3 regions of the Clostridium sulfidigenes genome follow, and region 1 is predicted to be linked to each of the others. Evidence: a T-box and tRNA genes for the amino acid it is inferred to sense, from the RefSeq annotation. Region 1 holds a T-box; the other regions hold tRNA genes.
The links. The T-box of region 1 lies ahead of asnS (asparagine--tRNA ligase). A T-box ahead of a tRNA ligase gene usually reads a tRNA of that ligase, here a tRNA-Asn.
Positions count from the first base shown of each region.

Region 2: it has a tRNA-Asn gene. The T-box ahead of asnS (asparagine--tRNA ligase) is inferred to sense a tRNA for this amino acid. The anticodon was not compared.
Region 3: it has a tRNA-Asn gene. The T-box ahead of asnS (asparagine--tRNA ligase) is inferred to sense a tRNA for this amino acid. The anticodon was not compared.

Region 1 is NZ_JBQHQR010000008.1:148,614-150,889, forward strand. It holds gene asnS (asparagine--tRNA ligase) at 1-938, opposite strand, end outside; T-box leader at 1,028-1,272, opposite strand; gene ACTNBA_RS11380 (DUF1648 domain-containing protein) at 1,466-1,948, shown strand; gene ACTNBA_RS11385 (DHHW family protein) at 2,040-2,276, opposite strand, start outside.
Region 2 is NZ_JBQHQR010000004.1:196,167-198,442, reverse strand. It holds gene ACTNBA_RS06470 (helix-turn-helix domain-containing protein) at 1-58, shown strand, start outside; gene ACTNBA_RS06465 (recombinase family protein) at 302-865, shown strand; gene ACTNBA_RS06460 (DUF1883 domain-containing protein) at 917-1,183, shown strand; tRNA gene ACTNBA_RS06455 (tRNA-Asn) at 1,225-1,301, shown strand; gene ACTNBA_RS06450 (hypothetical protein) at 1,439-1,660, shown strand; gene ACTNBA_RS06445 (hypothetical protein) at 1,712-2,209, shown strand; gene ACTNBA_RS06440 (hypothetical protein) at 2,237-2,276, shown strand, end outside.
Region 3 is NZ_JBQHQR010000029.1:3,860-6,135, forward strand. It holds gene lysS (lysine--tRNA ligase) at 1-801, shown strand, start outside; tRNA gene ACTNBA_RS18905 (tRNA-Asn) at 1,068-1,142, shown strand; T-box leader at 1,274-1,440, shown strand; gene ACTNBA_RS18910 (glycine--tRNA ligase) at 1,521-2,276, shown strand, end outside.

The sequences.
Region 1 (2,276 bases):
TCTGTATAAGTTACATGACCAAAGTCAGAAGTTGCAACGTGGTTTAATCTTTCAAGTAATCCCTTATCTACAAAGCTGTTGAAGAATTCCATTTCTTCTGGAGCATTTTCAAGAACATAGTTTATGATATACTTTATCATATCTTCTGCCAATGTCATGTCATCCTTAAGATCTGCAAAAGCTATCTCTGGCTCTACCATCCAGAACTCTGCCGCATGTCTTGCAGTGTTAGAGTTTTCAGCTCTGAAAGTTGGTCCGAAAGTATAAACATTTCTAAATGCAAGAGCATAAGCTTCTGCTGCAAGCTGACCGCTAACTGTAAGGTTTGTTTCCTTACCAAAGAAGTCATTCTTATAATCTATTTTCTTATCCTCAGTCATTGGGATGTTCTCAAGGTCCATAGTTGTAACTCTGAACATTTCTCCTGCACCTTCACAGTCACTTCCTGTAATTATTGGAGTGTGAGTATAAACAAATCCTCTTTCATTGAAGAAGCTATGAATTGCATAAGCAACTAAAGAACGTACTCTAAATACTGCTGAAAAAGCATTACTTCTAGGTCTTAAGTGAGCTATAGTTCTTAAATATTCAAAGGTGTGTCTCTTCTTTTGAAGTGGATACTCATTACTTGATTCACCTTCTACTACTATTTTTGTAGCTTTAATTTCAAAAGGTTGCTTACTTCCTGGAGTTAATACAAGTTTTCCTTCAACTATTATAGATGAGCTAATACTTAACTTTTCTATATCTTTAAAGTTATCAAGGCTATCCTCGAATACAACTTGAAGGTTTTTAAAGAAGCTACCATCATTAACTTCTATAAAACCAAAAGCTTTAGAACTTCTTAAAGTTCTAATCCATCCTGAAATACAAACATCTTGGTCTGCGTATTTTTCACTTTCTCTGTAAAGACTTTTTACTAAGACTGTTTCCATAATAAAATCCTCCTTTTATAATTTGATTATTGCCTGTTGAGGTAATATGATTCTATTTTAAGACAATAAAAAAAACCTTTCCTTCCCTAAAAAACAGGGACGAAAGGATACATTCCGCGGTACCACCCAAATTATCATATTGATCAACTCAACAAGTACAAAGATCTCTCTTGATACTCTTCTCTTTTAACGGTGAGATTCCGTCTAAGTCTACTCTCCTAAGATTTCGGTTAGAAACTCCGAGATGTTCTTCAATAAGAGCTTCATATTGACCTTCCACCATCGTCAACTCGCTTTAACTACTTCTCATATCTACTCTTCTCATCACAGTCTTTATTTTCATCTATTAACTAGTATTTTCAAGTTTATATTATTTATTCAAAACACTTGTTATCTATTATTATATGTGCATGATTTTAGAATGTCAACTATTGGTGAAAAATTTTGTATTTGTTATAATCTAACATTTGTTATAAAATTATATTATAGCTTAATATCTATTAATTATTTATATGTTTGGAGGATATTCTATGAAAGAGAAAGTCCCTTTTACTAAATTTCAAAAATTCCTTGAAACTCTAGCTCTATTAATCTTACTAGGCTCAATAATCTATCTAATATTCATTTGGAGCACCCTTCCTGATACTATCCCATCTCACTATAATGCTAAAGGAGTTGTTACCAACTGGAGTGGGAAAGGTATGCTACTTATAATGCCTATAATTTCAATAATTTTATATACAGGACTTACAACCATAACGCTGTTTCCTAATATATGGAATGTACCTGTAGAAATCACAGAAAAAAATCAGAATTTTGTATATACTAATCTAAAAACTATGCTGATATTTTTAAAATTAATCTTAGTTTCTGATTTTTCTTATATGACAATATGTTCAGCAACTCAAAGTTCTTTAAGTGTTTTATTTACACCTATAGTTTTAATTGCTGTATTTGGTACACTTGCCTTTTTTATCACTAGAATAATTAAAGGAAGCAAAAAACTTGAATAATATACTTAGAATATATACACAATATTGATTAAATAAAGGAGCCTAGATATTAATATATCTAAGCTCCTATTTATTGTTAATTAAGTTATTATTAATTAAGATTTAATATAGAATCATCAGAATTAAAGGTATTTACATTATATAAAAATAACATATCTGTTATATCCTTCGACTCAATTAACTCTTCCATATTATCCATGTAATACCTAAGATCTACCACGTCTATCTCTCCATAGTGGGAAGTTAAAAAAGGTAGAAAACTATTGGCATAGGAATCTTTAACTACTAATAGCTTCTTCTTTGGATCTCCTAAAGATTTAATATTAAT
Region 2 (2,276 bases), on a different contig from region 1:
TACTAATACTCTTAAGAAAGAGCTTGATGATATTAAGAACTTGAAGGTTGTTAAGTAGTTTGTTTGAAGTATGCTTATAATAAACAATTAAATAATATATAATTATGTTTGTTTAAAATTGTTTTATTAATAAATAAACAAATGTTTCATAAAGTTATTGACTCTAAATAAACACTAGGTATATAATGTAAATATAGAGATGACTGGAGAGGGGTACCTTCTAAAATGGAGGTCTATAAATACCCCGTTGACCAGTTACACAATTTCTATAATATTTTTGAAAAACCGGAGGTGTTTATAAATGAATATTGCTTATGCTAGAGTATCTTCATTAGAACAACATGAAGATAGACAACTTGAAGGACTTAAAAAATACAATATAGATAAATGGTTTACTGAAAAAGGTTCAGGAATAAATTATAACAGACCAGAGTTACAGAATATGCTTGAATTTGCTAGAGAAGGAGATACTATTTATATTTGGGATTTTTCAAGATTATCAAGGAGTCTTAAAGATCTTCTTAAGATAGTAGAACAATTAGAAAATAAGGGGATTACATTAATAAGTATTAAAGAGAATCTTGATAGCTCAACGCCAACAGGAAAACTAATGCTTAGCATGGTAGGAGCTATAAATGAATTTGAAAGAGCTAATACTCTTGAAAGACAAAGAGAAGGTATTGCAATTGCTAAGGCAAAGGGAAAATACAAGGGAAGAAAACAAATAGAATACCCTGATAACTGGAAAGAAGTATATGATGATTGGAAAGTAAGAGAAATTACTGCAGTAAAAGCAATGGAGCTTACTGGACTTAAAAAAAATACTTTTTATAAGTTAATAAAAGAGTATGAAGAAAATAAATAGAGGAAATTACCAAATCTTGTAGAATTTAATCTATGAGAGGAGGTGCTCATAATGAATTTTAAATATGGGGATGGGAATTATAATGAAGGTGATGTAATTGTTGTTAAGCTTGATAAACAAGCAAATGTAATTCTATTAGATCCTACTAATTTTAGTAATTTTAAAAATGGTAGAAAATATAGTTATTACGGTGGACTTGCTAAAGTTTCTCCATTTGAAATAATCGTTCCTAGAACTGGTCATTGGTATTTAGTCGTAAATTTAGGTGGTTATGCTGGAACAGTAAATTATTCAGTAAGTGTTATTAGTAATAGTTAGTTACAAAGAAGAGCTCTAGAAATAGGGTTCTTTTTATATATGGAAATATAGCTCAGTTTGGTAGAGCAGTAGGCTGTTAACCTATGTGTCGAGAGTTCAAATCTCTCTATTTCCGCCATGGCTTTCTTAGGCTGACATCCTTTCTTTGAATAAAAAGAACTTCAACTGTTATAATAGTATGACTGGGAAACCAGTAGATCTAAAAAGCACTTTATATGAGTGCTTTTTTTAATACATAAAAAATGAGGTGAGAGTATGAAAGGATATTATACTGCATATAAGTGCAAAGGTTGTGGTAAAGAAATTATTTTAATAACTTCAGAAGTTATTTCATCTAAAAATACTGGTAAATATATTTCATGCTCCCACTGTGGTTGTAAAAAGCTAACTAAGGAAAAAGAAACTGATGATCTTAGAGAAGTAATGAAAGCTAGAAGATATAAAAGAAATTCTAGAGGTGCTATTGAGCAGATTTAAAGGAATATTGGAACTTCTGTAGAATAATGTATTTTATGGGAGGGGATTTTAATGACTAATAAGATTGGAGAATTTTCTTTACCATCAAAAGAAGAATTAAATAATATGATGGAATTAAGTAGAGTTTCGCAAATGAATGAGTTATTGAGACCACAACGTGAATTAGAAAAACAAATAAACGAGGTTAGTAAGGAAATTGCATTAAAAAGAAAAGAAAAGGAAGACCGTGAAATAAGAAATCTTGAGATAAGTGAGGAAAGACTTGAATACGATAAATTAAAAGTTTTTCTTTTACAAAGTGTTAATAAAGAGCAAAAGGAAATGCTAGAAAAGGTTGATTCATTACTTGATACTATTGAATTTGGTAATAAAGTTGGAGAAAACAATTTAGAAATTATTCAACAAGAATTATTAAATATAAAGCAATCCACAAATAATTTAAATGAAAGTTTTATAAAACTTATAGAAAAGAAAATGATGGAAATGGGTGTAGAAGCTGCTGTAAAATATTTTTTCATAGGGATAAAAGAACTATTTTTAAAACCATAAAATAATTATAAGTAGAGGTGATAAAGCTTGAAAATACCATTTGATTTTCCTAGTGATGAAGCTCGTA
Region 3 (2,276 bases), on a different contig from region 1:
TTATACTTAAAAAGGTGTATAGTTGGTGGACTTGAAAAAGTATATGATATGGGTAAAAACTTCAGAAATGAAGGAATGAGTATAAGACACAATCCGGAATTTACAATGATAGAATTATATGAAGCTTATGCTGATTATAACGATATGATGAAAATAACAGAAGAATTAGTTGCATATGCTTGTGAGAAGGTTCATGGCAGCACTAAAGTAAATTACCAAGGAACTGAAATAGACTTTACACCACCATGGAGAAGAATTACTATGATTGATGCTGTAAAGGAATATGCAGGTGTAGACTTCAATGAAATTAAGACAGATGAAGAAGCTAGACAAATTGCAAAAGAAAAACATTTAGAATTTATAAAGGAATTAAAAGATTGTACAAAGGCAGATATATTAAATGGATTATTTGAAGAATATGCCGAAGAACATTTAATTCAACCAACATTCCTTTGTGATTATCCAGTAGAAATATCACCATTAACTAAGAAAAAACGTGGAAATGAAGCCTTTACTGAGAGATTTGAAGGATTTGTTTATGGTAGAGAAGTTTGTAATGCTTATTCAGAACTAAATGATCCTATAGTTCAAAGACAAAGATTTGAACAACAAGCAAAAGAAAGAGAGCTTGGAGATGATGAGGCTTATCTAATTGATGAGGAATTCATGAGTGCTCTTGAGGTAGGAATGCCTCCAACAGGTGGACTTGGAATTGGTATAGATAGAATAGTAATGTTCTTAACTGATTCAGTATCCATCAGGGATGTTATACTATTCCCAACAATGAAACCTCTACAATAATATAATTAATAATATATAATTTTAAAATTAATTTTACCCAAAAATTATTGCATATTAAAATAATTTTTGGGTAAAATGTTAAGGTACTAGTTTAATATATAATATCAGTAAATATATATTAAATAATTATTACATATTAAAAAGATTTCTGGATAAAATATTAAAGTATTCATATAATGTAAGTTAAATAAATTATTTTTTAAATTTTATAAAATAGTGTTGAATTTTACATTAAATATGCTATAATCTAGATATGAATTAAATATTCCGCGATAGCTCAACGGTGGAGCACTCGGCTGTTAACCGATAGGTTGGAGGTTCGAATCCTCTTCGCGGAGCCATTTTTTATAAGATAACTTACGGCGGGCTTTTAAGTCGGCTTATTTTGTTATAGTAAATAATATAACAAAATAACATTTTAATTTTATATTTAATTATAATATTATGTGAGGATAATATTATTAAAAACTGAATAATAACGATGACAAAGAAGAGTAGTAATAAAGATTTTAAAGAGAGATGATGGTGGGTGTAAATTATCATATCAATATTATGAAGGGAGCTTTTGAGTTAGTGATAAATTTTAAAGATGAGCTTTAGCTAATAAGGGTGGAACCGCGGATTAATTTCGTCCCTTAATTGGTTAAAGTTTTTTTATTTACAAATATTAATTTGTTAATTGCAATTAATAATAAAAAACATTGATGGAGGTAATGAACATGGCAAAAGAATTAACTATGGATAAAATGGTAGCTTTATGTAAAAATAGAGGATTTATATTTTCTGGGTCCGAAATTTATGGAGGACTTGCGAATTCATGGGATTATGGTCCTTTAGGTGTGGAATTTAAAAATAACGTTAAAAAAGCATGGTGGAAAAAGTTTGTTCAAGAAAATCCTTACAATATAGGTTTGGATTGTGCAATATTGATGAATCCAGAAGTTTGGGTAGCTACAGGTCATGTAGGTGGATTCTCTGATCCATTAATGGATTGCAAAGAATGTAAGGCTAGATTTAGAGCTGATAAGTTAGTTGAAGATCATATGGTTTCAGAAGGCGCAGAAGTAGCTGTAGCTGATGGATGGACTAATGAAGAGTATAAAGAATATATTGAAAAACATAATGTGGTTTGTCCAAAGTGTGGGAAAATGAATTATACAGATATAAGAAAGTTTAATCTTATGTTTAAAACTTTCCAAGGCATAACTGAAGACAGTAAAAATGAAATATATTTAAGACCTGAAACAGCTCAAGGTATATTTGTAAACTTTAAAAATGCTCAAAGAACATCAAGAAAAAAAGTACCTTTTGGAATAGCTCAAATAGGTAAATCTTTCAGGAATGAAATTACTCCAGGTAACTTTACCTTTAGAACAAGGGAGTTTGAGCAAATGGAGCTTGAATTTTTCTGTAAGCCGGGAACTGACTTAGAGTGGTTTGAATATTGGAAAGAGTATTGTAAGAATTTCTTATTT